DNA from 4 places in the Nonomuraea sp. NPDC047897 genome. Region 3 is predicted to be linked to each of the others. Evidence: predicted binding sites of a transcription regulator. Region 3 holds the regulator's gene; each other region holds the start of a gene.
The links. The regulator LexA, encoded in region 3, represses DNA repair genes until DNA is damaged. The targets are predictions, from matches to a motif close to TCGAACANNTGTTCGA.

Region 1 (7,076 bases), on a different contig from region 3:
TCGCCACGTGGTCACCCGTGCGGGCGTGGGCTCCCGTGCGGGCGTGGGCGCCGGCGGCGGGGCTGGCGGTGGTGACCGTCGCGTTCGTCGTGCACCTGGCGCCCAAGTCGGCTCCCGCACCGGGCCGCGACTGGCTGCCCGCCCCCGGCCCCGGCCGGGTCGCGGTGGACACCCGGGTGGCGTGGAACGTCTGGCTTCCGCTCATCCACCGCGTCTGGTGGACGCCGCTGGAGAAGTACGACGGCGCGCGTCAGGCGCCGCCCGCGGGCGCCTGCACGGTGATCGTGCCGCCTTCGGCCGGTCCGCCTCCGGCGGGGTGGACCGCGACGGGCGACGGCGACCCGTCGAAGGGCTGGGCCTCCTGGAAGGGCGCCCGCTGCCGCTGACATCCGCCCTTGGGATTCGCCCGCCCGATCGGCCGCTGCCCGATCGGCCGCTGTCCGGCGGGCGCGCTCGGTGGAAGGGGGGCCGGGTCGGACCCTGACTCAGGTGCCGCCGAGGCTGTCGAGGCCGCGCAGCGCCACCTCGGCGGCGCGGACGGCGGCCGCCACGGCCTGCTCCATGGAGTCGCCCCGGCCGATGGACACCATGACCGCGAGCTTGGCCGCGCCGGTCAAAGCCCCCACGGCCGCCGCCGCGTCGACCGGGTCGAGCAGGTCGGCGTAGGCGTCGTGCAGCGCCCGCGCCAGCCGTAGCTGGCTGTCGAACAGCAGGTGCAGCGCGCGCGCCTGCAGGGCGGGCACGTTCATGACGAGGTCCATGCGCAGCGGCGCGTCACGCAGCGGTGGGCCCTCGTCCTCGGCCGCCTGCGACAGGCTCTCACGGACGATGCGCAGCAGCAGTCCGGGCAGCGGTTCGTCGGGCTTCCTGGCCGCCACCAGGTCGAGAATGCGCTCCATCCGCACTTCGGAGTCGAAGAAGACCACGTCCTCCTTGCTGGCGAAGTAGCTGAAGAACGTGCGCGTCGACACGTCGGCCTCCGCCGCGATCTCGGCGAGAGTCGTCTCCTCGTAGCCCTTCTCGGCGAACAGCCGGAGCGCGGCCTCGATCAGCGCCCGGCGTGTGCGCTGCTTCTTGCGCTCCCGCATACCCACCATGACGGAACTGTACTGCACAGGCTTATACTTTTCACCAATTGAAAATTTGCATTCGGTGATGTTTTGTGGAGGTACCGACCCGGAAGGAGTCCCGGCATGTCCGACCTCACGCTGACCACCGAGCGCGACCGCCCCCTCGACCCGCCAGACCGGTTCACGGCGCTGGCCGAACGGGCGCCCCTGCACCGTATGACGTACGCCGACGGGCACCTCGGCTGGCTGGTCACCGGCTACGCGGCGGCCCGCGCGGTGCTCGCCGACCCGCGCTTCAGCAATCGGCCGGAGCTGACCCATCCGCCCGTCCCGGCCCGGCTCCAACTGCTGAAGGAGGTCCAGGAGCAGGGGTTCCAGGTGCCGCCGGGATTCTTCCTGCGGATGGACGCGCCCGAGCACACGCGCTACCGCAAGCTGCTGGCCGGCCAGTTCACCGTGCGCAGGATGAACCAGCTCGAGCCCCGCATCGGGGAGATCGCCGAGGCCTGCCTCGACCGGATGGAGGCGGGGGAGCGGCCGGCCGATCTGGTGGAGGCGTTCGCGCTGCCGGTGCCGTCGCTGGTCATCTGTGAGCTGCTCGGCGTCCCGTACGACGACCGCGAGCGGTTCCAGGCCGACTCCAAGGTGCTCTTCGGCCTCGACAGCGAGGGCGCGGACGTCATCGCCGCGATGACGCGGATCTCCGCCTTCCTGTACGGCCTCATCCAGCACAAGCGCGGCGAGCCCGGCGACGACCTGCTCAGTGGGCTCGTCGGGGGCGGCGAGCTGACCGACGAGGAGCTCACCGGGGTCGCGTTCCTGCTGCTCGTGGCCGGCCACGAGACCACCGCGAACATGCTCGGCCTCGGCACCTACGCGCTGCTGAGCGACCCCGGGCAGCTCGCCCTGCTGCGCGAGGACCCCTCGCTGATGGAGAACGCGGTCGAGGAGCTGCTGCGCCACCTCACGATCATCCACCTGGGGCCCGTCCGGGCGGCGCTGGAGGACGTCGAGCTGGAGGGGACCGTGATCGCCAAGGGTGAGGCGGTCACCCTCCACCTCCCGGTGGCCAACCGCGACCCCGCGCGCTTCCCCGGCGGCGACCACCTCGACGTCACCCGGGCCGCGACCGGACACCTGGCCTTCGGCCACGGCATCCACCAGTGCCTCGGCCAGCAGCTCGCCAGGATCGAGATGCGGGTCGGCTACGCGGCGCTGCTGCGCCGCCTGCCGGGCCTACGCTTGGCCGTACCACCGGAGGAGGTGCCGATGCGCACGGACATGAGCATCTACGGCGTGCACCGCCTCCCTGTCACCTGGTAGGGCGTGAGGATGAAGATCGAAGCGGATACGACGGTGTGCATCGGGGCGGGCATGTGCGCGCTGACGGTGCCGAAGGTGTTCGACCAGAGCGAGGAGGACGGCACCGTGGTGCTTCTCGACCCGTCGCCGCCGGAGGAGCTGGCGGACGCCGTCCGACGGGCCGTGACCCTCTGCCCGTCGGGCGCTCTGTCGGTGTCCTGAGAAACCGTCCGGGCCGCGCCGCTTTTCGGCGGTCCGCCGTCCCCCGCGTGGTTGTGCGGGTTTACTGCCGGGTTGCTTTTCGGGTCGGTGGCCGGTCAGACGGGCGCTTTTCCGTCCTATCGCCATATAGGGGATTTTACGGCCAGCAGGGCCCGGCCACCGGCCGGAAGGGAGGCCGGGCTCACTCGCCGGTCAGGAGCAGCAGCGTGTAGGCCGCCAGCGTGGCGGCGTCCGTGATGTCGCCCCGGCGGATCATGGCCTCCACCTCGGCCCGGGGGAACCACTGGTGCCGCAGGTCCTGCTCCTCCGGCTCCAGCTCGGGCTCCCCGTGCGTGAGGTCCCAGGCCAGGAACACGTCGAAACCCTGTGCCGACACGCCCTTGGCCGTGTCCAGCCGGCCCAGGTGGCGGATCCCGCCGGCCGTGAGCCCGGTCTCCTGGCGCAGTTCCTCGCGGGCCAGCGCCTCCGGGTCGCCGGTCGCCAGGTGCGGGAAGGTTCCCTGCGGGAACTCCCACGACCGGGCCCGGACCGGGTAGCGGTACTGCTCGACCAGATGGAACCCGCCGTCCTCGACGGCGATCACCAGCGCGAAGTCCGGCTTGTCGACGTAGGTGTAGACGCCGGGCGAGCCGTCGGGGCGGCGGATGCGGTCCTCGCGCAGGCGCAGGTACGCGTTCTCGTACACGATCTCGGTGGACACCTGCTCGATGACCTGTCCCTGCTCCTGCTGCGTCACTGGCTGCTCCCCTGGGCCGCGCGGTCGGATTCGGGCGACGCCGGGGGCCGCCCATAATGGCCGGTCCCCGGGGTGGCCACGTGCCCCCAGCCTTCCGCATGGCACGGCCGTCGCGCCACGCCGGCGGCGGGCGGGGCGGGATCGATCGAACCTGTGTTCTGGAACAGGTTGACACAGACCGTGATCGAAATTATGTTCGACGTAGTGACGTGAGACTCGCGGCTCACGTCGAGGACCTGATCGCGGGCCGCGCTTCCCCCAAGCGAGACCCGCGGTCGGGCTCCACGGGCGAAGGGCGCGTCCTCGTCGTCGGCGGAGACGAGCGGGCGCGTCCTGGCCGGACGGGGAGAGGGGAAGCTTCTCGTCCGGCCGGCCCGGCGGAAATGTCGGTGGCGTCTGCGATCGTTGGCTTCACCGGCGGCGACGCCGGGAGCCGCCACGACCCCAAGGAGGCGTGCACATGGCACCACGGTCTAGAGACCCGCAGGGTCCCGGGCTGTCGCCTGCTGTTCGGGCGCATCTGACGGATTCACGTTCCTGCCTGGCGGAGGCGACGACCGCCCGCACCCCGGCATCCCGCTATGTCGCCGCCCACCTGGCGGCGCTGCGCGCGGCCGCCGCGATCCTGGCCGCCCGCCCACGCCCCATGGAGGGCCGCAGGCGCCGCCTGCGCAGCGCGTGGGAGCTCCTGCCGGAGGCGGAGCCGCAGCTCGCCGATTGGGCCGCCTACTTCGCCGTGAGCGCCGCCAAGCGGGCCAGGGCGGAGGCGGGCATGGTCCGCGGCGTCTCGGCGGCCGACGCCGACGAGCTGCTGACCGAGGCCGGAAAGTTCGTCACCACGGTGGAGGGCATCCTCGGCGTCCCCACCCAGTCCCAGCTCCCGGTCGTCGTGCCCCTGGCCGGCTGACCGGCCGCCCCGAGACCCGGGTGCCGCCCTCCGGGCGGTCTCGCCGGGGCCCCGTGTCGGTTCCGCCCGCTCCGCGAAGGCCGGGTGAGCCTGCGCGCGTGAACTTCTTCCGGGCAACGCGCCGGGCGCGCGGCCGCCGTCCGTGACGGTCGTCCGGCCATCCCCGGCGCCGACGGAGGGGCGTACATGGGTGAGGGGCGCGCCCGTGCGGTGGCGCGCCCCCGAGAGTCGCGGTCAGCCCCTGAGGACCACGGTGTCCGTCAGAAGGACTCGACGGCGCGGCGGGCCTCGGCGTCGAGGACGCCCCAGCTGATGAGCTCCTCCGTCAGCTCGCTCGGCGACTTGTCGTAGATCACCGCCAGAGAGCGCAGGTCCTCCTGGCGGATCGACAGCACCTTGCCGTTGTAGTCGCCACGCTGGCTCTGGATGGTGGCGGCGTAGCGGGCCAGCGCGCCCGCCTTCTCCTTCGGCAGCGTGGCCAGCCGCTCCAGGTCGATCACAAGCTTCGGGGTGGGCCCGAGCGGGCTGGGCGCCGCGCCGCCGGGCAGCAGCTCGGACACGGGAACCCCGTAGAAGTCGGCAAGCTCGGCAAGCTTCTGCACCGTGACCGCTCGGTCGCCACGCTCGTACGAGCCCACGACCACGGCCTTCCACCTGCCACGCGACTTCTCCTCGACCCCGTGCAGGGACAGGCCCTGCTGGGTGCGGATGGCGCGCAGTCGTGCACCCAGCGACTTTGCGTACTCAGACGGCATCGTGTGGCCCCCCGGCTCTCTATGTGTTGCTCTCAGTAGATTGTGCTCCCTTGCGGCGAATGCCCGAGCCACCGGGGGGTCTGGTGCCGAGGTGGCTCCATCGGTGGCGGTGCCATGGGTTTACCCCAATTCGCCGCGCGGTGCTGGTTACGCACAGTGACGGTAAAGGGGAGGACGCTCAAGGTCAAGCTGATTGGAAAAAAGATGCCGAATCCGATCCGGGAGGCTACGCCGCAAAAGCCCCACATGTCCCATAAATAGCGGCAGTTCGTCATAGTTTGCCGGATGTTTCACTGCTGCCGAGTGAGGATCATCACGGGACGGGACGACGCGCGAACGATCTTCAGCGAGGTGTCCCCGAGGAAGACCCGCCGCAGCGGGCCACTGTCGCTCGACGCGCAGACCAGCAGATCTCCGGGCAGCCAGGAGGTCGCGGCGAGCGCCTGGGCGACGGTGCGACCCTCCAGCACCTCCACCGAGACGCGGCGCCGGTGCCCCTTGGCGGCCTCGGCCAGGTCGGCGGAGGCCAGCTCGCGCAGCCGGTCGAGCATGTCCTCCTCGATCTTGACCCGGCGGCCGCTGCTGACGAGCAGCGTCACGAGCCGCAGCGGCACGTCCAGCCGGACGGCGGCCCTGGCGGCCGAGGCGACGGCGCCGTCGGCGCACGGCCCGCGCCGGTAGGCGAGCGTGATCCGCTCGAACGCCTCGGGCTGGACTTCGGCGTAACCGCGGGGGGCCAGCAGCACGGGCACCGACGAGGCGTGCAGGAGCTGGTCGGCGGTGCTGCCGACCGAGATGCGGCCCTTGCCGCCGCCCGGAGCCGAGCCGATCACCACGACGTCGGCGCCGCGGCCGCGCGCCAGCTCCAGCAGGCCGCGCCCGCTGGCCTTGTGGTGGTGCACGACGTAGTCGACGTCATCGCCGGCCAGTTCGCCCACCGCCGCACGCGCCTTGTCCAGCGTCGCCTCGGCCTGCTCGTCGAGGTAGGCGCGCCAGGCGCTCTCCTCGGCCCGGGCCGGGCCGGGCGCCGACCGGGCGGGCGGCTGCACGGTCGCCACCGTCAGGCGGCCACCGGCCTGGCGGGCGAGCAGGGCTGCCAGCATGAGCCCGTCGCGGCCCCGCGGCTCGGCGATGAACCCGCTCAGCACGTTGTCGAGCCTCATGGTCAGACCACCTCGGTGTTCAGCCGCGAGTTGCGGTAGCCGTACAGGAAGTAGCAGACGAACCCCAGCAGCATCCACAGCCCGAACGCCAGCCACGTCACCCCGGCGAGCCCGGCCATCACCACGCCGCACATCACGGCACCGAGCACCGGCGTGACCGGGAACAGCGGAGTGCGGAAGCTGCGCGGCAGCTCGGGCCGGCGGCGGCGCAGCACCAGGACACCGACGTTGACGATGGCGAACGCGAACAGCGTGCCGATGCTGGTGGCCTCGGCGAGCTGCCCGAGCGGCACCAGTCCCGCCAGCACCGAGATGAACGCCGCCACGATCAGCGTGTTGGCGACCGGCACCTGGCGGCGCGGGTTCACCTTCTGGAACACGCGCGGGATCAGCCCGTCGCGGGACATGGCGAACAGGATGCGGGTCTGACCGTACATGACGGTCAGCACGACGCTGGCGATGGCGATGGACGCCCCGAAGGAGACGATGAGCCCGGCCCAGGTCGAGCCGGTGGCCAGGTCGGCGATCTGCGCCAGGCTGGCCTCGGTGCTCTCCGGGTCGAAGTCGGTCCACGGCATCGCGCCGACGGCGGCCATGGCGACCAGCACGTACAGGACGGTCACGATGGCCAGCGACAGGATGATCGCCAGCGGCAGGTCCCGCTTGGGGTTCTTCGCCTCCTCGCCGGCGGTGGAGGCGGCGTCGAAGCCGATGTAGGAGAAGAACACCTGCGAGGCCGCCGCGGTGATGCCCGCCACCCCCATCGGCGCGAACGGCGCGAAGTTCCCGGCCCGGAAGGCCGTGAAGGCCACCACGCAGAAGAACAGCAGCACGACCACCTTGATGAGCACGAACACGGCGTTGGCCCTGGCGCTCTCCGAGGCGCCGCGCAGCAGCAGCCAGGTGGCCAGCACGACGATG
Region 2 (7,076 bases), on a different contig from region 3:
GCCGGGGAAGCGGTCGAGAGCCTGCTCCAGCTCCTCAACCAGGTCGAGGGACAGGTGGTTGGTCGGTTCGTCGAGCAGGAGCAGGTCGCAGGGGGTGGCGAGCAGCCGGGCCAGCGCGAGCCTGCGCCGCTGGCCCTCGGAGAGCGCGCCTACGCGCAGGTCGAGCGTCTCGGGCCGGAACAGTCCGGTGGCCAGCAGTGCGGCTCGCCGCTCGGCGGGGTGGCCGTGGCCGTAGGCGTCGAGGATCCTCAGCCCAGGGTCGAAGGCGGTCTCCTGCTCCAGGTGGCCCACCCGGCAGCGGGCCCGCTCGGCGATGGCGTGGAGCAGCGTGGACTTGCCCGCGCCGTTGGCCCCGTGGACGAGCAGCCGCTCGCCCGCCGTGATCGTGAGCGCGTCCACCTGGAGCCGGTCGCCGACCCGGACGTCACGCAGCTCCGCCAGCACCCGGCCGGTCGCGGGGGCGTCGCCGAAGGCGCCGCGGAAGCGGAGCGGCCGGGGCGGCGGGAGGACCGGGTCGGCCTCCAGGCGGCGCAGGCGTTCCTGGGCGTTGCGTACGCGGCTGGAGATGGAGCTCTGCACCCGGCCGGCGTTGCGGTCGTAGGCCATCTTGTTGTTGTCGCGCATCTCCCGGCCGGCCGCGACCCGGTGCGCGGTCGTCGCGGCGCGCTCGCGGACCTGGCGGACCTCCTCGCACCAGTCGGCGTAGGCCTGCTCCCGCCGGGCGCGGGCCGCCGCCTTGGCGGCCAGGAAGCCGGAGTAGCCGCCGCCGTAGCGGGTGACGGCGCCGTCCTCAACCTCGATCACGGCGGTGACAACCCGGTCGAGGAAGAGCCGGTCGTGCGACACGACGACCACCGGGCCCCGGTGGTCGCGCAGCCGCTCCTCCAGCCACGTGACGGCGGGCACGTCGAGGTGGTTGGTCGGCTCGTCGAGCAGCAGCGTCTCCGGTGAGGCGGCCAGCAGGCAGGCCAGACCGAGCCGGGCCCGCTCGCCGCCGGACAGCTCGGCCAGCGCCCGGTCGCGCGGGAGGTGGGACAGGCCGAGGCCGTGGAGTGACTTGTCGACCCGGGAGTCGGCCTCGTAGCCGCCGCGTGCCTCGTAGGCGGTGAGCAGCTCGCCGTACTCGTCCATGAGCGCGGCCTCGGCGCCGCCGGGGGCGGCCATGGCGGTCTCCAGGTCGCGCATCCGCCGTTCCATCGCGCGCAGGGGGGCGAGCGCGGCGTCGACCGCCTGCTGGACGGTGTGCTCCGGCGGCAGGTCGAGGGTCTGGCCGAGGTGGCCCACGTCGCCGCCCGGGTCGGCCTGGCCGTCGTCGGGCAGCTCGATTCCGGCGAGCAGCCGGAGCAGGGTGGACTTGCCCGAGCCGTTGTCGCCGACGATGCCGAGGCGCTCGCCCTGCCGGACGGACAGGGACACGCCCGACAGGACGCGCCGGTGGTCGTAGGACTTGGAGACGTTACGCAGGATGGTCAGAGGGAACTCCAATCGCAACTGATGTAGCTTTAGCGTGTCACAGTGAGCCCACAAACGCAACTGGAGTTGACTTTGGAGTCTGGGAAGCGCCCCGGCGGGCGCAGCGCGCGGGTGCGCGACGCGGTGCGGCAGGCCACGCTGGCCGAGCTGGCGGAGCACGGGTTCGGCGGCCTGACCGTCGAGAACGTCGCCGAACGGTCGGGCGTGCACAAGACCACCGTCTACCGGCGGTGGGGCAACGTCGAAGGGCTGATCGCCGACGCGCTGGAGCTGGCCCGCGACGAGCCGTGGCCGGTCCCCGACACCGGCTCCGTCGAAGGGGACCTGCGGGAGATCGTGCGGCTCGTCCGGACCGGGTTCGGCGACCCGGAAGCGGGGCCGGTGGCGGCGGCGTTCGTGGCGGCGGCCATGCAGAGCCCGGACGCCGCGCGCTCCCTGCACGACTTCCTCACCGCGCGGCACGAACAGTCGGCCGAGGTCGTGCGCCGGGCCGTGGCACGGGGCGAGCTGCCCGAGGGCGTGGACGGGCACGAGGTGGTCCGGGTGGCGATCGCGCCGGTCTACTACCGGCTGTTCGTCTCCCACGAGCCGGTCACCGACGACGACGCCGACCGCGCGGCCGCCGCCGCCCTGGCCGCCGCCCGCGCCGGGGTGCTCTGAGCCGCCCGGCGGCGCTCAGGGCTCCTTGGTGCCGCGCAGCTCGAAGTCGTCGAACGTGGTCTTCATCAGCGACTCGCCGTCCTTGGTCGTGCGGGCGAACAGCCCCAGCGTGCCGTTGCCGATGCCGTTCGGATCCTCCACCTGGTGCACCCGCTCGCCGTTGACCCACATCGTCAACCGCACCGTGCTGCCCGACTGCTCGCACGCCGCCTCGATGCGGGCCGTGCCCGGCAGGCCGGCCACCTGCACCGGCTGGGCCAGCGTGCCGCCCGACCCGTCGGAGATCCGCCGGATGCGTGCCTTGCCGGTGGTGTCCACGCCGAACTCGTAGTAGGTGTCGTCCTCGGCGGCATGGCAGTAGACGCCGTACTCGCCGCTGCCGGTCACGTGCTGGACCTTGGCCGTGACGGCGATGAGCACGGTCTCGGGCAGCATCGGCGTGGGCGTGGCCGACGGGTCGGGCGAGGTCGTGGGCGTGGCGGTGAGGTAGGGCAGCGGCGCCCTGGCCCACCGCTCCTCGCTGTGCTCCTCGACGTCCAGCCCGTACGTGCCGTCGGTGCGGTAACCGTAGCTGGCGTCCTCGTCGGCGTCGTAGGTGCCGGGCCAGCCGCCGGTGGTCTGGGTGAAGTCCTCCTGGTAGAGGACCGGCAGCTCGGGCGGGCCGCTGGGGGTGAGCAGCGCCCACGCGCCCGCGCCCAGCGCCGCCAGAGCGAGCACGCCGGCGGCCAGCCCCGCGAGGAGCCGCCCCCGCCTCCCGCGCGCCGCGAACGGCGGCGCGCCGGTGAACGGGGTCGTCGCCTGCTGCCAGGCCACCTGAACGGTGTGGGCCGCCTGCTCCGGCTGGGCCGAACGGCCCACCAGATGGTCGAGCAACTGCTGCGCGGTCGGCCGCGCGGCCGGGTCCTTGCGCAGCGCGGAGGCGACCAGCTCCCGCAGCCCCGGCTCGACCGCGCTCAGGTCGGGCTCGGTGTTGAGCACCTGGTAGACGATCGCGGGCAGCGTGCCGCCGCCGAACGGGGCCTGCCCGCTGGCGGCGAACGCGACCAGGCACCCCCACGAGAACACGTCGCACGCGGGCGAGACCGGCTCCCCGCGCAGCACCTCGGGCGCCATGTAGCGGGGCGTGCCGATCAGCTCGCCGGTGCCGGTGACGCCGCCGAGCGTGTCGAGCGCCCGCGCGATGCCGAAGTCGATCACCCTCGGGCCGACGGGCGACAGCAGCACGTTGGACGGTTTGAGGTCGCGGTGCACCACCCCGGCCCCGTGGATCGCGGTCAGCGCGGTGGCCACGCTGACGGCCAGGGCGTCCAGGCTCGACCCCGTCAGCGGGCCGGACTGCTCGACGGCCTGCTCCAGGTTGGGGCCGGGCACGTATTCCGTGACGACGTAGAGCTGGTCGCCGTCGAGAGCGGCCTCCAGCACCGCGGCGGTGCAGAACCTGCGCACCCGGCGCGCGGCGTCCGCCTCCCGCCGGAAGCGCATGCGGAACTGCTCGTGCTGGCTGAGCTCCGGGTTGATCACCTTGACGGCGACGCGTTGCCCGGCGGGGTCCTCGGCGAGATGGACCGTGCCCATCCCGCCTCGCCCCAGCACGCTCAGCAGCCGGAAGCGCCCGATGTGCGAGGATTCACCGCTCACGGCGGGTTAGCTTACCGACATCGTGTCCGGTCCGGGCGGGCCCGACACGGAACGACGGCGATGACTCCGCCGACGGCGGGGCTGCGCGGAGCCCGCGGGAGCGTGGTCCGGGCGCGTCCGGCCGGGCATCACCCCGGCCCGTGCGGGTAGCCGTGAAGGTGGCCGGGCGACTTGCGCTCCGAGCCCTGAGAACATATGTTCGATACGTAGCGCCCGCCTTCCCCCGGGCGGCTCAGCACAGGCACGAGAGCCGCGGGGAGAAGCATCTTGAGCAGACTCTATGGCGACCCCATCGAGGTGTGGACCAGGGACGGGGAGCCGTCCCAGTTCGTCTGGCGTGACCGCCTCTACCTCGTGCGCCGCGTCCTCGACCACTGGGTGGTGGCGCGCGAGTGGTGGCGGACCGGGGAGGGCGACCCGGGCGAGCGCCGGTTCTGGCGGGTCGAGGCCGCTCCGGGGCGGCTGGTCGGCTCGTACGAGCTGAGGTTCGACACCGCCAGCGGCGGCTGGCTGCTCATGAGGGCGTGGGACTGATGGCGCCCCCGTTCCCGCACCTCAACGTGTGCTCCGCCTACTCGATGCGCTACGGCACGGCCTTCCCGCAGGCGCTGGCGCGCCGGGCGGCCGACGACGGCATGGACATCCTGGCCCTGACCGACCGCGACGGCCTGTACGGAGCGGTCAAGCACGCCCAGGCGTGCGCGGACGCCGGGATCGGCCCCGTCTTCGGCGTGGACCTCGCGCTGGCCGGCCTCGACCACGGGCGCGACGACACGCTGGCCGGCCTCGACCACGGGCGCGACGACACGCTGCCCGGCTTCACCGTGCTGGAGCCCCGCCCGCGCGGGCCGCGGCCGAGGACCGGGCCCGACGCCGAGGACCGGGTCACGGTGCTGGCCCGCTCGCACGGCTGGTCGCGCCTGGCACGGCTGGTCACGGCCGCCCACCGGGCGGGCGACCGCGGCGCGCCGCGGGTGACCCGCGAGCTGGTGGCCGCGCACGACGCCCCCGGCTCCGGCGGGCTGATGGTGCTGCTCGGCCCGCGCTCCGACGTGGGCCGGGCGGTGGCCGAGCGCCGCGACGAGCAGGCCAGGGCGCTGCTCGGCCGCTGGCGCTCCCTGCTGCCCGGCGTGGTGGTCGAGCTGGTCGACCAGTACGGCTACCGCGAGGCCACCACCGCCACCCGCATGCTCGGCCTGGCCGAGTCGCTCGGCGTGCCCGCCGTGCTCACCAACGCCGTCCGCTACCTCGACCCGGCCGACCACCAGGTGGGCGACGTGCTCGACGCCGCCCGCCAGCTCGTCCCGCTGCACCCGCGCCATCTCGACCGCACCACCTCGCACGCCTATCTCAAGAGCTCCAAGGACATGCTGCAGGTGGCCGCCAGGATCTGCGGCGGCGACGAGAGCCGGATGGCCACGCTGCTGCGCACCACCCGCCGGATCGCCGAGCAGTGCGTGATCGACCCGCTGGAGCTGCTCGCACTGCGCGGCGACCCGCCCGCCCTGCACCTGCCCGAGATCGGCGCCGATCCGGTGCCGCTGCTGCGCCGCCGCGTCGAGGACGGGATGGCCGCCCGCGGGCTGGCCCGCTCCCGCGACGCCCGCGATCGCCTCCGGGCGGAGATGGACATCATCGAGCGCAAGCGCCTGTCCGGCTACTTCGTCGCCGTGTCCGGCATCACCGACATGATCCGCGGCATGGGCATCCGCTGCGCGATCCGCGGTTCCGGGGCGGGCAGCCTGGTCACCTACCTGCTCGGCATCGGCGAGGTGAACCCCCTCCACCACGGCCTGCTCATGGAGCGCTTCCTGTCGGAGGGCCGCGTCGGGCTGCCCGACATCGACGTCGACGTCGAGTCCGCGCGCCGGCTCGACTGCTACAGGGCCATCTTCGACCGTTACGGCGAGGAGCGCGTGGCCTGCGTGTCGATGATGGAGACCTACCGGGCGCGCAGCGCCATCCGCGACGTGGCCGGCGCGATGGGGCTGCCGCCGCACGAGATCGACGCCATCGCCAAGGCGTTCCCGCACATCAGGGCCAGGCAGATCACCGCGTCGCTGAGCGACCTGCCGGAGCTGCGCGACAGCCGGCTCGGCGAGGCGGGGCTCGACCGGGTGTTCCGGCTGGCCGAGAAGCTCGACGGACTGCCCCGGCACATCGCGCTCCACCCGTGCGGGGTGCTGATCGGCAACGCCACCCTGCGCGACCGCACACCGGTGGAGCGCAGCCTGCTGGAGTTCCCGATGTCGCAGTTCGACAAGGACGACGTCGAGGAGGCCGGGCTGCTCAAACTCGACGTGCTGGGCGTGCGGATGCAGTCGGCCATGGCCCACACGCTGAGCGAGATCAAGCGGGTGGACGACGTCGTGGTCGCGCTGGACGAGCAGGCCGGCGACGACCCGGCCGTCCAGTACGTGCCGCGCGACGACCAGGAGACCTACGACATGATCTGCGCCGGCCGCACGCTCGGCTGCTTCCAGATCGAGTCGCCCGGCCAGCGCGAGCTCGTCGCCAAGCTCGAACCCCGCACGATGCACGACCTCATCGTGGACATCTCGCTGTTCAGGCCCGGCCCGGTCAACTCCGACATGGTCACCCCCTACCTGGAGGCCAGGCACGGCTGGCGCGAGCCGCGCTACCCGCACCGGCGGCTGCACGGCGCGCTGAAGGAGACCCACGGCGTCGTCGTCTTCCACGAGCAGGTCCTCAAGGTCATCGAGGTGATGACGGGCCGCGACCTGTCGTTCGCCGAGATGCTGCGGCGCTCGCTCGGCACACCCGAGGGCCGGGAACTGGTGCGCCGGACGTTCGTGCCGCTGGCCCGGGCCAACGGGTTCGACGACGCCACCGTGGAGCGGGCCTGGGAGGTGCTCGACGCGTTCGGCGGGTTCGGGTTCTGCAAGGCGCACGCCGCGGCGTTCGCGCTGCCCACCTACCAGTCGGCCTGGCTCAAACGGCACCACGCGGCGGCGTTCTTCGCCGGGGTGCTCACGCACGAGCCCGGCATGTACCCCCAGCGCGTCATCATCGACGAGGCCCGGCAGTGCGGGGTGGCGATCCTGCCGCTCGACGTCAACAAGTCGGGCAAGGACTGGCAGGTCGAGCGGCTCGGGCCGCGTCCCCCGCTGCGGGTCCGGGTCCCCGCCGGGGCGCTGGGGGAGCTGCGGGAAGAGGAGGCGCGGGAAGGCGAGGCGCGGGAAGGCGTGCCGGAGGGCGGTGCGGCGCGGCGGCTCGCGTTCCGGCCCGAGGAGCTGGGCCGGGGCTACGCCCTGCGGGTGCCGTTCTCGGCGGTCAAGGGGGCG
Region 3 (7,076 bases):
GCACCGTCGTCCGTCGAGCGACTGTCGATGACCCTGGTGTCAGGATGGCGACAGAACGGACAATGCACGCTTTTCGCCTCCTTGACCGGCGGTCACCACAGGCGCGCGATCCCCGTCACGGGACGCTCGCGCACGCCCCACGGCTCCCCATGGGGCGGTCACGGAAACACAAGGTGTGGTGAACTACATCGGTGTAACTACTAGATGTTGTGGTCCAACCGTAGAAGCGAGCGACCATGAACGCAAGTTGGCCGGGCCCGCGCCGCGGAAGTAGCTGATCAGCGCGGCCGCCACCCCGGCATCCCGGCGTGTCGCCCGAGGATGCGCCTTCTGCCCACTTCCGAGGCCACCTGACCCGTCCGCCCCGAGCACCTCACGCCACCAAGGCGCCACCTCGTAACCGACGCGGCGCAACACCACCGTGTTCCACCCCAACCGCCACGGCGCGACACCACCACACCGCGTTTCCACCCACCAACCGAAGCGGCGCGACACCACCACAGCGCACCCCACCAGAACCGAAACGGCGCGACACCACCACAGCGCGTTTCACCCACCAACCGAAGCGGCGCGACACCACCACAGCGCGTTTCACCCACCAACCGAAGCGGCGCGACACTCCGGCTACGCGCACCCCACCAACCAACGGGGCATCGCGGCAGCGGGCGGTCCCCCGATCGGCGGGCGCGCCTCAACCAGTGAGGTGCCCGCGCGCGGCGTCGTCCCCCGGATCCAGCCGGGCACCGGGCCGCAAACTCCTCGAAGTAGCCGCGGTGCACGGCGACGAGCCCGGCTCACCGGCGCGGGCGGCGTCGGCCCCGCGCGATGATCCCGCTTCGACCGCTGCCGGCCCCGGCAGCCCAGGACGGACGTCCGCATGACCGGCTGTCCTCGTCCCCAGCCAGAACCCGCCAAGCGAAAGCAGCACCATACAGAGCAGCACCGCCGCCCGTCCCCGCCGCGTCAGACGTACGGGCGGCTGCACGACCCGCCCACGGCGCCCTCCTGACGACACCGCCCGCCCGCCACGCTGCCCTCCAGTGGGCACCGCCCGCCCACGCCGCCCCGCAGTGGGGGACGCCATCCGGCCTTTCCCCGCTTGTGGCGACAAAGGCCGTTCACGCCGCGTTTCGGGCGGCGACCCGACACCTGCCCTGCGCCCGGCGGAACCGCCCCCGCCACCCGGCACCACGGCGAGGTGACTACCCCTCACACCCCGCCTTTCGCCTCCGCCGGACTCTCCGGCCCCCGCCCGAAGGAGCTTCCGTTCCTCGCCCGGCCGCGCCTCACCACGGGAAGGGCCGACGCGACCCCGGCGAGCGGCCGCCTCACCGGCTCGGCTCTCCTCGTCCTGCCACCCGGCCTCGCTCGGCCTCCCCCGGCCGCTCCACCGCTGCGGCTCCTGTCCTGCCCCGCGCCCGGTTGCCGGCGTCCTGCGGGCCGGTGAGTGATCCGTCAGTCCCTTCCGGCCAGGCGGAACGGGGCCCTCGCCTCGCCGCCCTGGAGTGACGGCGTACCTGCTCCTTCGTCCCGGCGTGACGTCAGGAGGTTCGCGACGTTCCCGCCGGGCGAGGTCGCGCACCCCACGGACGGCCGGCGCCCGGTCGCCCACCTCGCCACCCCCTCGCACGGCCCGCCGCTCCTGCTGACCGGAGCCGGCGGGGTAGGGCACCCCAGGAACCGCCGGCACCGCGTCTTCCCTCCCAAGAGCCGATGGTGCGACGCCCCTGCTGTCCACGCCGTCCGGCCCTGCAGCCTTATCCCCACCCCCACCGGACCGCACAACACCCCGCGTCACATCGTCCGGCCGCGCGTCCGCGTCCACCTCCCGGCAGGCTCCGGAAGTCTCTCTCGCACGGGGTTCCGGCCGGGCGGGGCCTCGGACGTCGCTGCCCCGCGCGGCGGGCTTCCCGGGGTCCCGGTCCGTGCCGGCGGAATCGCCGGAACCACCGGACTGGAAGTCGTCGGAGTCGGCCCCGCCCCTCGGTGGCGGCACGAGCCAGAGCCGTGGCCGCCGGCCCGCCGCGGAGCGGCCCCCGCCCCCCGCGCCGCCGGACGAGTGCGGGGGCGTGCCGGCTGCCCACTCCCGCGCGGGCGAGCCGCCGTCGCGCCGCCCGGAACCCTGCGAGGCACCGCGCTCCTCCTCCACGGCACCACAGCGACCCACCGGTCGGCCGTTCGGCTCGGGGCCGTCCATCCGGCTCTGTCCCCGCACGGGGCCGGCTCCCCCTTCCGGCAGTTTCGCCCCACCTGATGACATGCCGCCGCGCCGCGGCCCGTCCTCCCGCATCAGAACTCCACCCCTCGACGTGGCCCGCCCGAAACTCCCCATCCCGCGCCGGCCGCGCTCTCCCATCGTCTTCCGACCGCATCGGGCCGTATGGGCGTCACGAACGGACTTCGCACCCTCCTGCCGTCGGGGGTCTGGCGGGCGACCCGCTTCCTCGCCCGGAAATGACCCAAGGCCGCGAAACGCCCGCCTTTCGCCGGACCGGGCCACCCGCCCCATGACCGCGACCGCCGCAGAACGTCGCATCGCGTCTCGACATCACACCCACCCGCGAACGTCGACATCGGGCGAAATCGTCATGCGAACGGCACTGCGCATGCTCTGCTCCGTTTCGGGCCCGCCCCTCGCGGAACCGGAACAGGGCCGGACAGCACCCATGACCAGGCCCGGTCGTCTGGTGCCGTCGGTCAGGTCAGTGGCTGAGATCGCTCGCACGATTGACCTCCCACACCGTCGCGGCCCGAGAAAAAGCTCTGATTATGATCAGCAAATCGAACACGGTGTCGATCGAACTCCCGTACGATGTTGTACACCACACTGGCGACAATTTCGAGGAAGACTCGAACAATTGTTTGAAGATGATCTTCAACAGAGATACGGTCGCTGTGTGCGACACGAAGACCACGGACCGGGAGGTGCGCCGGTTGCGGCGACCCGGCTGGCGAGGAGGAGAGCATGAGCGAGCGAGATGACGCAAACGGGGTCACCGACCTCGCGGTGCGCCGGCGCGACTCCCTGGGCCTGACTCCCAGGCAGCGCAAGATTCTCGAAGTGATTCGCGACTCGGTGCAGCAGCGCGGATATCCGCCGTCCATGCGTGAGATCGGCGAGGCCGTGCAGCTCACGAGCACGTCCAGCGTGTCGCACCAGTTGACGGCGTTGCAGCGCAAGGGCTACCTGCGCCGCGATCCGCACCGGCCCCGCGCCCTGGAGGTTCGCCTCCCCGGCGAGCCCGTGCTCTGGGTCGACCCCGACGCCGGCAGCGAGGAATCCACGGTCAACCGGCCGACGGCCGCCTATGTTCCGCTGGTCGGCCGGATCGCCGCCGGTGGCCCGATCCTCGCCGAGGAGAGCGTCGAGGACGTCTTCGCCCTGCCCAAGCAGCTCGTCGGCGAGGGCACCCTCTTCCTCCTGCAGGTCACCGGTGACTCCATGATCGAGGCCGCCATCGCCGACGGCGACTGGGTCGTCGTCCGCCAGCAGCCGGTCGCGGAGAGCGGCGACATCGTGGCCGCCATGATCGACGGCGAGGCCACGGTCAAGACGTTCAAGCGCAAGGACGGCCACGTCTGGCTGGTCCCGCACAACCCCAACTACGACCCGATCCCCGGTGACGAGGCGAGTGTCCTCGGCAAGGTGGTGGCGGTGCTGCGACGCCTCTGACCGGATGCCCTGCCCGACCGGCCGGTGGCGGCACGTGCTTCGGTCTCCGCCGGCAGGAGGCGACCCGAGCCAGGCCGGCGGGCCCGGGTGCCGTCCCCCGGTCAATCGGCCGTCACGTGCGGCCCAGGCCGTGGAAGGTCCCACATCTAGACTGATGTGGTGAAGGACGCCAGTTACCTGAATGACATCAAAACCGCACATGACGGGTTGAAGTGGGCCAAGGCCGGCCCGGGAGTGATTCCGGCCTGGGTGGCCGACATGGACCTGCCCACCGCACCCGCGGTCGTCGAGGCACTCAAGCGTCGCGCCGAAGGTGACCTGGGCTATCCGGCCTGGCTCGACGCCCCCCAGGGCGGCCCACTGGCCGAGGCGTTCGCCGAACGTATGACCACCCGCTACGGCTGGCGGCCCGCACCGGAGCACGTACGCACGTACTCCGACATCAACCAGGCGCTCCAGGTGCTCCTGCACATCTGGACGCGGCCCGGTGACGGCGTGGCGGTCCACACTCCCGCCTACCACCCCTTCCTGACCACGTTGGAGGACATGGAACGCCCGCTGCGGCCCGTCCAGTTCCACCCCGACGGCGACTCGTGGCGTTTCGAGGTGCCCGACCTGTCGGGGTGCCGGGTCCTGCTGGTGGTCAACCCGCACAACCCCACCGGCCGCGTGTTCACCCGGCAGGAGCTCGAAGAGCTGGCCGAGCACGCCGAACGGCACGACCTGCTGGTGATCGCCGACGAGATTCACGCCGACCTCGCGTACGCGCCGCACGAGCACATCCCGTTCGCGACCCTCCTGCCCGAGCGGACGGTCACGCTCACCTCCGCCACGAAGGCGTTCAACCTCGGCGGCATCCGGTGTTCGGTCGCCCACGTCGGCGTGCCGGAGCTGCGCAGGAGGCTGGACGCGCAGCCGCCGTTCATCTACGGCTCGGCCAACCTGTTCGGGGTGGAGGCGACAGTCGCGGCCTGGCGGCACGGAGACGCCTGGCTGGAGGAGACCCGGGCCGTGCTCGACCGCAACCGCAAGACGATCGCCGCCCGGGTGCCCGAGACGGTCGGCTACCGGATGCCGCAGGCGACCTACCTGGCCTGGCTCGACTACGGCCGGCCGGGGATGGCCGAAGTGCTGGAGCGGGAGGCCAAGGTCCTGCTGAGCGACGGCGCCGCATTCGGTCCTGGCGGCGAGCAGCACGTACGGCTCAACTTCGCCACCACCGAAGAGATCCTCACCGAGATCCTGGACCGCCTCTGGCCGTGAGGTCGGACAGCCCGACGTCGGGCGGCCCAACTCCGCCGTCGGCCGCCCGACGGTGAGGTCGGGCAGCGCGACAAGAGGAGGTCAGACGGCCCCGGCAGTCGGGCAGGCCCGACACGAGGACGTCGGGCGGGCCGGTAGTCAGGCAGGCCCGACACGAGGAGGTCGGCGCGGGCCCGGCAGTCAGGCAGGCCCGACACGAGGACGTCGGGCGGGCCGGTAGTCAGGCAGGCCCGACACGAGGAGGTCGGCGCGGCCCCGGCAGTCAGGCAGGCCCGACACGAGGAGGTCGGCGCGGGCCCGGCAGTCAGGCAGGCCCGATATCCGGACGATCGAACGGCCCGACGGCCCGACCGGCAGTTGGGCGGGCGGGCGGCGCGTGTGGTGGTCCTGGTTTTCACCCTCCCTGTGCGGAAAGCAGATGCCGGAGCAGCACAGGCCGGGCCCTGGCGACGAGGCCCGGCATCCGGTCGAGGAAGGGATGGGACATGGGCGAGCAGCAGCGGGACGTGATCGAGGTTTTGGTGACCGACCACCGTGAGGTCGAGCAGATGTTCTCCGAACTGGAGACGATGGTCGGCGCCATCGGGGAGCGACCCAAGACGCTGGCCGAGCAGGTCGTCATCGAGCTGGTCCGCCACTCGGTGGCCGAGGAACAGTTCCTGTACCCCGCGGTGCGCAAGCACGTGCCCGGCGGCGACAAGGAGGCCGACCACGAGATCGCCGAGCACGCCGAGGCCGAGGAGACGATGAAGCGGCTTGAGGCCCTGGAGCCGGGCGACGCCGAGTTCTGGCCCACCCTGGAGGAGCTGATGCGGCAGATCCGCCACCACATCCAGGACGAGGAGAACGACCTGTTCCCGCGACTGCGGGCGGCCTGCACCGCGGAGGAGCTCACCGAACTGGGCGCCAAGGTGGAGCGGGCGAAGAAGGTGGCGCCGACCCGGCCGCATCCCTCCGCGCCGGACACCCCGCCCGCCAACAAGCTCCTCGGACCCGGAACGGGTCTCGTGGACCGCATCCGCGACGCGCTCTCGGGCCGGGGTCGCGACTGAGTCGCAGGAGCGAAGTGTGGGGCTCGGTTGTCACACCCCGAGTCCCACACCGATTCCTGTCTCTGCGTCAGATCAGGTCGACGCGTTCCTGGGCGATGGGGTAGCCGACCCTCGCGAAGTGGGCGGCCACCGGAACGTTGGTCTGGTCAGTCCCGGCGACGATGCGGTCCACGCCCTCGTCAGCGAGCTTGTGAGTGGCCTCGACGAGCAGGTCGTAGGCGTATCCGTGGCCGCGGTGCTCGGGTACGACGCCGATGTAGCCGATGACAGGGTCTCCATAGTTGCGGGCGGGGACGCTGAGGCCGACGAGTTCCCCGGCAGGGGTGTAGGCAAGCCGCCACCACTCGCGCGGGCTCGGCAACCAGCGCAGGTAATCCAGTTCTTCCTGCGCGGCCGCCTCCAGCCCGGATGCGGCGACGGTGCGGCGCGCATGGGCGTCGAGACTGCCCTGGTGAATACGACGGAAGACGTCGAGGATCGCCGCGTCGTCGGGCTCGGGACGGAATTCGAGGCGGCCGGGGCGCGCGGGCACGCCGCAGTCCGGCGTCCAGCGGTAGCGGTACCGCTCGGCCAGAGGCGACATTCCTGCGGCGATGGCCGCGTCGATCCGGGCCTGGGCCTGCTCCCGGACTGCGGGGACGTCGCGCCAGCCGGGCGGCAGCTTGAGTGAGTACTCGGCCTGCAGCGGTGAGGCGCGGAGCAGTTGGACGGCCGCATTGGCGTCCGTGAAGTCGAACCAGTCCAGAGCGACCGGTTTGTCGTCTTCTGGCCCGGCCCACCAGGCTGCTCGCGCGACGACGACGCCGTCTCGCAGGGCCACCCAGGTCCACTCAGGGCGGTACTCACCGGCGGCGGCCATCTCGCTGTAGGTGTCGCCGAAGGCGGCGAAGCCGACCAGGCCGGGATCGGGCAGGGAGTCGAAAAGTGCTTCCTCGCCCGTGACGAGGGGGCGGATGACCAGATCGGTCACGTGAGGGGTCCTTCCGGGTAGCGGCGCGCTCCCCTTCAGATCCTCGGCGTCCTCAGAACGGGGTGGGAGCACATGAGAGTCAGCTGGCTCACGGTTCCCACCCCCCTTTCGCGGTCGA
Region 4 (7,076 bases), on a different contig from region 3:
GCGCTTCCTGGCCGGCAACGACTTCCCCGTGCAGCGGGTCTCCATCGTGGGCGCCGACCTGAGAACAGTGGAAACGATCATGGGCAGGCTCACCCGCGCTCGCGCGGCCGGCGCCGGGGCCGTCACGGGGGCCTGGTTCGGCCTGCTGGCCGGGTTGCTGCTGGGCCTGATCACCCCCGGCGCCGTGCTGCCGGCCATGGCGGTGGGCGGGCTGCTCTACGGCGCGGTCTTCGGGGCACTCTTCGCCCTCGGCACCCGGCTGGCCACGCGGGGGCGCGGCGACCTGGTGTCGTGCAGCACGATCGTGGCCGACCGCTACGAGGTGCTCACCGACCACGCCGTGGCGGAGGACGCACGCAACCTGCTCATCAAGCACGGGTGGCGTACGACCTGAACGGTGGGGCGGGACGACGAGCCAGAGAGAGGCGGCTCAGAGAGTGGACGGCTCAAAGAGTGGACGGCTCAAAGAGTGGACGGCTCAGAGAGTGGGCAGCTCAGAGAGTGGCGGCCAGGGCCAGGCCGGCGGCCTCCTGACGCAGGACCATGATGAGCAAGGTCGCGATCAACGTCGCGATGAGCAGCCAGCTCACCAGGATGATGACGGTCGAGCGGCGTGGCATGCGCCGAGGCCCGGCGACGCCGGAGGCCTGCGCCTCACTGCGCCGCGCCCGCTCGTTGAACGACTCAAGTCGCGCCACGAGACGTGGATCGTCGTCGACGAGGTGACGCTCGATCTGGGCCAGCATCCTCTCCTCGTCCTGCGACCAGGCCATAGATGCACCTCCGGAACGCAAGCTCTGTGCGGGGTTTCTGCCCAACCCTGAAGATCATTAGCCGCCGCCTGGTGAGGTAATTGCAGCCTCTTTCCCTTTGCGATCACGGTCGAATGCCTGTTCTAATAAGGCATGCGTTGGGACAATCTGCGCCTTGAGGGCACTGATCAGGACGATCCGGTCGTGCCGCTGTTCGCACGCGGCGCGGTGGCCCGGACGTTCGACACCCCCGAGTTCCGGGGCACGACCTTCTACGAGATCCACGCACGGTCGATCATCAACCGGGTCCCGGCGGGGAGCCACGTCCCGTTCGGCCACACCATCAACCCCTATCGGGGCTGCGGGCATCGCTGCCTCTACTGCTTCGCCCGGGCCACCCACCGCTACCTCGACCTCGACGCCGGGGCCGACTTCGACTCCAAGATCATCGTGAAGGTCAACGCGGCCGAGCTGACCCGCAAGGAGTTGGCCTCGCCCCGCTGGCGCGGGGAGCACGTGGCCATGGGCACCAACGTCGACTGCTACCAGCGGGCCGAGGGCCGCTACGGGCTCATGCGCGGCGTCCTGGCGGCCCTGCGCGACGCCGCCAACCCCTTCTCCATCCTCACCAAGGGCACCCTCATCCTGCGAGACCTCGACCTGCTCACCGAGGCGGCCGGCGTCACCGAGGTGGCCACCAACGTCTCGGCGGGCTTCCTCGACCCCGACGCCTGGCGCTCGACCGAGCCCGGCACCCCGCACCCGGCCAGGCGCCTGGAGACCTGCGCCACGCTCAACGACCACGGCGTGCCGTGCGGGGTGCTCATGGCGCCGATCCTGCCCTACCTCACCGACTCCCCCGGCGAGCTCGAACGCACGGTCAAGGAGATCGCCGAGGCGGGCGCCACCCACGTCACGCCCATCGTGCTGCACCTGCGTCCCGGCGCACGCGAGTGGTGGCTGGCGTGGCTGTCCCGCGAGCATCCGCGCCTGTTGCCGCGCTACCTGGAGCTGTACGGCAGGGGCGCCTACGCTCCCCGGGCCTACGAGCAGCGCGTGACGGGCCTGGTCAGGGAGCTGGCCGAGCGCCATGGCATGGGCCGGGCCACCCCGGCGCGGGCCCGCCGCCTCCCGGCCCGGCCGGCCGCTCCACCGTCCGCACCCCGACCCGCGCCTTTGCCCGCCGGGCCCGAGCAGCTCACCCTGCTGTAGATCGCCATGTAACTAATGGCACTATGTCGGTTTTCAGTGCCAAATGGGTACTAAGCGGCTTAGTGTGCCGAAGAGGCATGCATGGTTCATACGGGGGGTATAGCCATGTCCGATACCAAGAAGAAACCGGCCGCCAAGTCCGGCAAGGCCAAGAAGCAGGCGATCAAGACCGGCCGCCAGGCCAAGGACGCCAAGAAGGAAGCCGGCAAGCCGGACCAGGCGTGACACCCCGCCTGAGCCGGTGACCTGGGCGGGCGGCGCGGCCGCCGCCCGCCTCTCACCCGCCTTTCGCGCCGCCGCGCGAGACTCGTCTCGATCAAGATGCAACCTTAAGACCATTTATCGCGTCTAAAGATCATAGGTGGGGATAGTGCCACGGGGATGCACGGTGCACTCCACCTCAACGAGACAGTGTGCCGATGGTGAGGTGTGTCCTCATCGTCGGCCAAGCGTGTTTACGACACTTGACGCCAAGGGGGATCCCACAGGTGCGCGCACTGGCACGCAAGGGCAAGTCGGCGATGGTCCGGTTGTACCGGGGGTACAACCGGCGCAAGGCGCGCAACGCGCCGCCCCCCTCCGCCGACCGGGTCCGCATCCTGCTGCTCCACGCCAACGGCATGGGCGGCACGATCCGTACCGTGTTCAATCTCGCCAGCTACCTGGCGCGCGACCGGGACGTGGAGATCGTGTCCATCCTCAAGGAGGCCGAGGAGCCGTTCTTCCCGATCGACCCCCGGGTCAGGTTCCGCTTCCTGGACGACCGGCTCAACCCCAGCTCGGACCCGCTGCGGGCGATGCTGTCGAAGATGCCGAGCAAACTGATCCCCCAGGAGGAGACGGCCTACCACCGGTTCAACCTGTGGACCGACCTCAAGCTGGCGCGTTACATCCGCTCACTGGACGGCGGGGTGCTCATGGCCACCCGGCCGGGGCTCAACCTCGCCATGGCGCAGCTCGCGCCGCCCGGCGTCATCACGGTCGGACAGGAGCACGTCGCCCTGCGCACCCAGGCCGAGCCGATGCAGGAGCTCATCAAGTGGCGCTACCGCCGCATGGACGCCCTCGTCACCCTCACCAAGGCTGACCTGCGCGACTACCGCGACACCCTGCCCAAGAAGCCGAAGCGGCTCGTCCGCATCCCCAACGCGGTGCCGCCGATGACCGGTGGCGTCGCCACGCTGGACGCCAAGGTCGCCATCGCGGTGGGCCGGATGACCCGGATCAAGGGCTTCCACCGCCTCATCACCGCCTGGGAGCAGGTCGCCCAGGCGCATCCCGACTGGCAGCTGCGCATCTTCGGTGCGGGCCCGCAGGAGGACAACCTGCGCACCCAGATCGCCGAGGCCGGCCTGGAGGGCAAGGTGGTCCTGCCCGGCGCCACCACCGACGTGGGCGCCGAGCTGGAGCGGGCCTCCATCTACGTGCTCAGCTCCCGGCACGAGGGCTTCCCCATGACCATCCTCGAGGCCATGGCCAAGGGGCTGTCGATCGTGAGCTTCAACAGCCCGCACGGGCCCAAGGAGATGATCACCGACGAGGTCGACGGTCTCCTGGTCAAGCCGCGCACCAACGCCAACCTCGCCGCCGCCATCATCCGCGTCATCGAGGACGAGGAGCTGCGGCGGCGGCTGGCGGCCGGCGCGCTGGAGACCGCCCGCACCTATGACCTCGACGCCGTCGGCGCGCGCTGGGACGCCCTGCTGGACGAGCTGGTCGCCCGCCGCAACGGCACCTATGTCCGGCCCCAGCCGGCCGGCGGGTCTGAGACGGCCGGTTCGCGGCCGTCCGGCGGCCCTGAGACGGCCGGCCGGCAGAGGACCGGCGGTCCTGAGACGGCCGGCGGCCCTTCGAGGGCCGACCGCTCGACCGGCTCGGCGATGACGTCGGCCAGCGCGCCGTCGCGGTAGGCGGTGATCGGCGGCGGCGGGCCGGGCGCGCGAGACAGGGTCACGGGTCGGCGGTGAACACGACGTCCACCCAGTAGTTGCTGGCCTGGTAGCTGCCGGTGGGGAAGCTGTTGGCCGCCCCGTACCGGTACACCCCGTTGCCGCCCACCGCGCCGCTGTCCGGCGCGACGAGCGGTCCGTTGGCGTACGGGGCGGAGAAGTACGACCTGTTCAGCGCGTAGAACCCCGACGTGGTGTGGTAGGAGACCACGTACGTGGTGTTCGCGTTGATCGCCACGGGCGTCGCGAAGTCCATCCGCTGCCAGCCGCTCGCCGTCTCGCCGCTGAACGTCACCGACGCCAGCGGCTGGCCGTCGGCCGTCCACAGGCTGCCGGTGTGCGTGCCGGTGTTCTGGGCTCCCTTGAAGAACTTGACGCCCCGCACCGTCCCGCTCGTCGTCGCCCTGAACTTCAGGCCCAGCGTCACCGCTCTCGGGTCGTCCGCCGACGGCGTCGCCGGAAGCGTCGCGTCGCTCCACAGGCTGCTCGTCACGGGAGGCTGCCCGGACGGGGTGAACAGGACGTCCACCCAGTAGTTGCTGGCGGCGTACGTCTTGTTGGGAAAGGCGCTGCCCGACGCGTACCGGTAGACGCCGTTGCCGCCGCTCGCCCCGCTGGCCGGGGCGGTGAGGGGGCCGTTCACCACCGGGGCGGTGAAGTAGGAGGTGTTCTGCGAGTACTCGCCCTCGGGGGGCGAAGTACGAGGCGATGTAGGTGGTGCCGGGGCTCACCTGGACCGGGGTGGCGAATCGGGCCTGCTGCCATCCGCTGGCCGTCTCGTCGGTGAAGGTCACCCTGCCCAGCAACTGGCCGCCGCTGGTCCACAGGCTGCCGGTGTGCGTGCCGGTGTTCTCCGGGCCCTTGTAGAACCTGATCCCCGTCACGACGCCGGCGGTCGATGCCTGGAACTTCACGCCGAGCTCGACCGAACGGACGTCGTTCGCCGAGGCCACGGCGGGCACCGCGGACGACGGGAAGATGCTGCACGGGCAGCCGGAGGAGACGGTTCGGGTGGTGGGGGGCGCCTGGATGTTGCCGCTGTCGTCCACCGCCCGCACCATGATCGTCTTTTCGCCGCTGCCCTCGATCGTCCAGGTGGTCTGCCAGTCGGCGCGGCCCGTCGCCTGGCGCCACCGCGCGCCGCCGTCGGTGGACACCTCGACGGCGGCCACGACGCCTCCCCCGGTGTCGGCCGCCGTGCCCCGGACCACGATCGTGCCGGAGCTCACGCTCTCCCCGGCGGCCGGGGTGGTGATCGTGACGGTCGGCGCGACGGTGTCGGTCGACGCGGTGGCCGGCACCAGGCCGGGCTGGAGGCTGGCGGGCTGGGCCCGCATGTCGGCGAGCAGGTTGACCGTCGCCTGCCGCATCCGGACGTCGGTGGGGGTGCCGGGGAAGTCATGGGTGGCGTCCAGGCCCCACGACCACTGCACGGTGCCGGCGCCGAAGACGAGCGCGCCGCTCGGCGCCTTGTACAGCGTCAGGCTGTGCGTCGCCGTGCCCGGGCCGTAGACGGTGCCGAAGTCCTGCAGGTACTTGGACGAGGTGGTCACCGTCGTCCGGGAGAGCCGCACCGTGCCGGGCGGCGTGAAGTCGTCGTCCGGCGCCTCGTCCCACTCGAAGCCGAGCGTCCCCGCGGGGAGCGTCGCGGACTGCCCGGGTTGCAGGGCGGCCACCGAGGTGTTGCGCCAGAACCGCATCGGCCCGTACTCCGCCGGGACGCTCATGGTGTCGTTGACGGGGCCGTTGACCATGAACAGGGTCCCGGTGGCGCGGTTCTCCGGCCGGCCGCCGTCGGACGGCGGCGAGAACCGCGGGTCGCGCCACGTCCCGGTCCACTGGGGACTGGGGTCGATCTTGGCGTTGGCGTGCGTCTCCTTGTAGCACACCAGCGTCCGGAACGGCGTGTCCGTGCCGTCGATGCTCGGCTCCCACCGGGTCTTCCAGAAGACCTCGTTGCCGGAGAGGAACGCCACGTTGACGCCGTCGTCGCGGGCGCTCTCCACGTGGTCCCGCATCTCGTTCGACCAGTATTCGTCGTGGCCGACCGACAGGAACACCCGGTGCTCCACGAGCTCCTGACCGCGGGAGGCGGTGTCCACGCCGGAGAAGTAGCTCACGTCGTAGCCGTTGGCCTCCAGCCAGCGCACCATGGGGTACTCGGCGCTGAAGAAGAAGCTCTCCGGGGCGTCGCTGGTCGTGGTCCCCCGGGTCCGGAACGGCCGGTTGTAGCTGACCTTGTAGGCGCGGCCGACGGGCGAGCCGAAGTAGAGGCTGTTGCCGCCGTACCTGTTGTACGCCTGCCAGGTGGTGTCGGAGGTCTGCAGCAGGATGTCCGATCCGCGGGTGTCGTCGCGCACCACGAAGATGATGTGGCTGGCGCCGGTCGGCCCGTCCTCCCGGACCAGCTTGGCGATGTAGACGCCGGACACGGCGTTCGCGGGCACGGCCCACGACGCCGACACGGCCCAGCGTCCGCAGTCGATCAGCCCCGTCTGCGTCTCGACGGCGCACGCGGGCTGCCGCTGCGGCAGCGCGGCCGACGGCTCGACGGTCGCGATCTTCCGCGCGCCCATCCCGCCGTAGTAACCGATGCGGTAGATGTCCAGGCGATAGTTCGTCGCCACGGTCTCCACCTTGAACCGCACGGTCTCGCCCAGGCCGACGCTCATCTGCGTCGCGTAACCCTGGATGGCGCTGCTGCCCGACCCCACGACGTCCCATTCGCTGGGCGGGTTGCCGGGCTTGTTGTTCTCCTCGCAGATGACGGACACGCCCGCGCACACCGCCGCCTGCGCCGCGACGCCGCCACCCGCGCGGATCTCCCGCTCCTGCCGCCTGGCCCCGTCGGCGGCCAGGGCGGCGAACGCGGCCGCGCCCGCGGTGCGCCCGCCCGGCGGGCGGCTCTCGGCGGCCGCCGCCGGCGGTGGCACCAGGGCCACGCCGGCGGCCAGCACGACGGCGGACCAGATCCGGAACAGCATGCGCCCAGTCACCCCTGCACCCCCATGAAGATCATCGGTACTCGGGGATGGTAGGCAGAACACGGGGCCGCATATCGCCCTGGTGATGAAACGACGGCTCTAGACAGGAAAAGGGCGTGTCGATCCAAGTCGCATACCTATAGCCGGATATATCGGTGCTCGCCAGACGAAGGGCGGAG

Region 1: the regulator LexA is predicted to act here: its motif matches at 3,515-3,530, upstream of ACGF0J_RS24910 (SAV_6107 family HEPN domain-containing protein).
Region 2: the regulator LexA is predicted to act here: its motif matches at 3,959-3,974, upstream of ACGF0J_RS34010 (DUF6504 family protein).
Region 4: the regulator LexA is predicted to act here: its motif matches at 883-898, upstream of ACGF0J_RS16185 (Rv2578c family radical SAM protein).

The regions. Positions count from the first base shown of each region.
Region 1 covers NZ_JBIDCC010000011.1:161,300-168,375, reverse strand. The annotation lists gene ACGF0J_RS24935 (hypothetical protein) at 1-386, shown strand, start outside; gene ACGF0J_RS24930 (TetR/AcrR family transcriptional regulator) at 486-1,097, opposite strand; gene ACGF0J_RS24925 (cytochrome P450) at 1,194-2,393, shown strand; gene ACGF0J_RS24920 (ferredoxin) at 2,403-2,594, shown strand; gene ACGF0J_RS24915 (NUDIX domain-containing protein) at 2,776-3,330, opposite strand; gene ACGF0J_RS24910 (SAV_6107 family HEPN domain-containing protein) at 3,791-4,237, shown strand; gene ACGF0J_RS24905 (transcriptional regulator) at 4,498-4,992, opposite strand; gene ACGF0J_RS24900 (universal stress protein) at 5,283-6,155, opposite strand; gene ACGF0J_RS24895 (amino acid permease) at 6,158-7,076, opposite strand, start outside.
Region 2 covers NZ_JBIDCC010000020.1:51,968-59,043, forward strand. The annotation lists gene abc-f (ribosomal protection-like ABC-F family protein) at 1-1,485, opposite strand, end outside; gene ACGF0J_RS34000 (TetR/AcrR family transcriptional regulator) at 1,540-2,133, shown strand; gene ACGF0J_RS34005 (serine/threonine-protein kinase) at 2,149-3,771, opposite strand; gene ACGF0J_RS34010 (DUF6504 family protein) at 4,039-4,305, shown strand; gene ACGF0J_RS34015 (DNA polymerase III subunit alpha) at 4,305-7,076, shown strand, end outside.
Region 3 covers NZ_JBIDCC010000012.1:141,718-148,793, forward strand. The annotation lists gene nrdR (transcriptional regulator NrdR) at 1-68, opposite strand, end outside; gene lexA (transcriptional repressor LexA) at 2,966-3,673, shown strand; gene ACGF0J_RS26430 (MalY/PatB family protein) at 3,833-4,936, shown strand; gene ACGF0J_RS26435 (hemerythrin domain-containing protein) at 5,422-5,988, shown strand; gene ACGF0J_RS26440 (GNAT family N-acetyltransferase) at 6,056-6,958, opposite strand.
Region 4 covers NZ_JBIDCC010000006.1:290,716-297,791, reverse strand. The annotation lists gene ACGF0J_RS16195 (general stress protein) at 1-394, shown strand, start outside; gene ACGF0J_RS16190 (DUF3040 domain-containing protein) at 495-773, opposite strand; gene ACGF0J_RS16185 (Rv2578c family radical SAM protein) at 906-1,964, shown strand; gene ACGF0J_RS16180 (glycosyltransferase family 4 protein) at 2,453-3,874, shown strand; gene ACGF0J_RS16175 (DUF4082 domain-containing protein) at 3,915-4,556, opposite strand; partial or broken gene ACGF0J_RS16170 (N,N-dimethylformamidase beta subunit family domain-containing protein) at 4,630-6,489, opposite strand.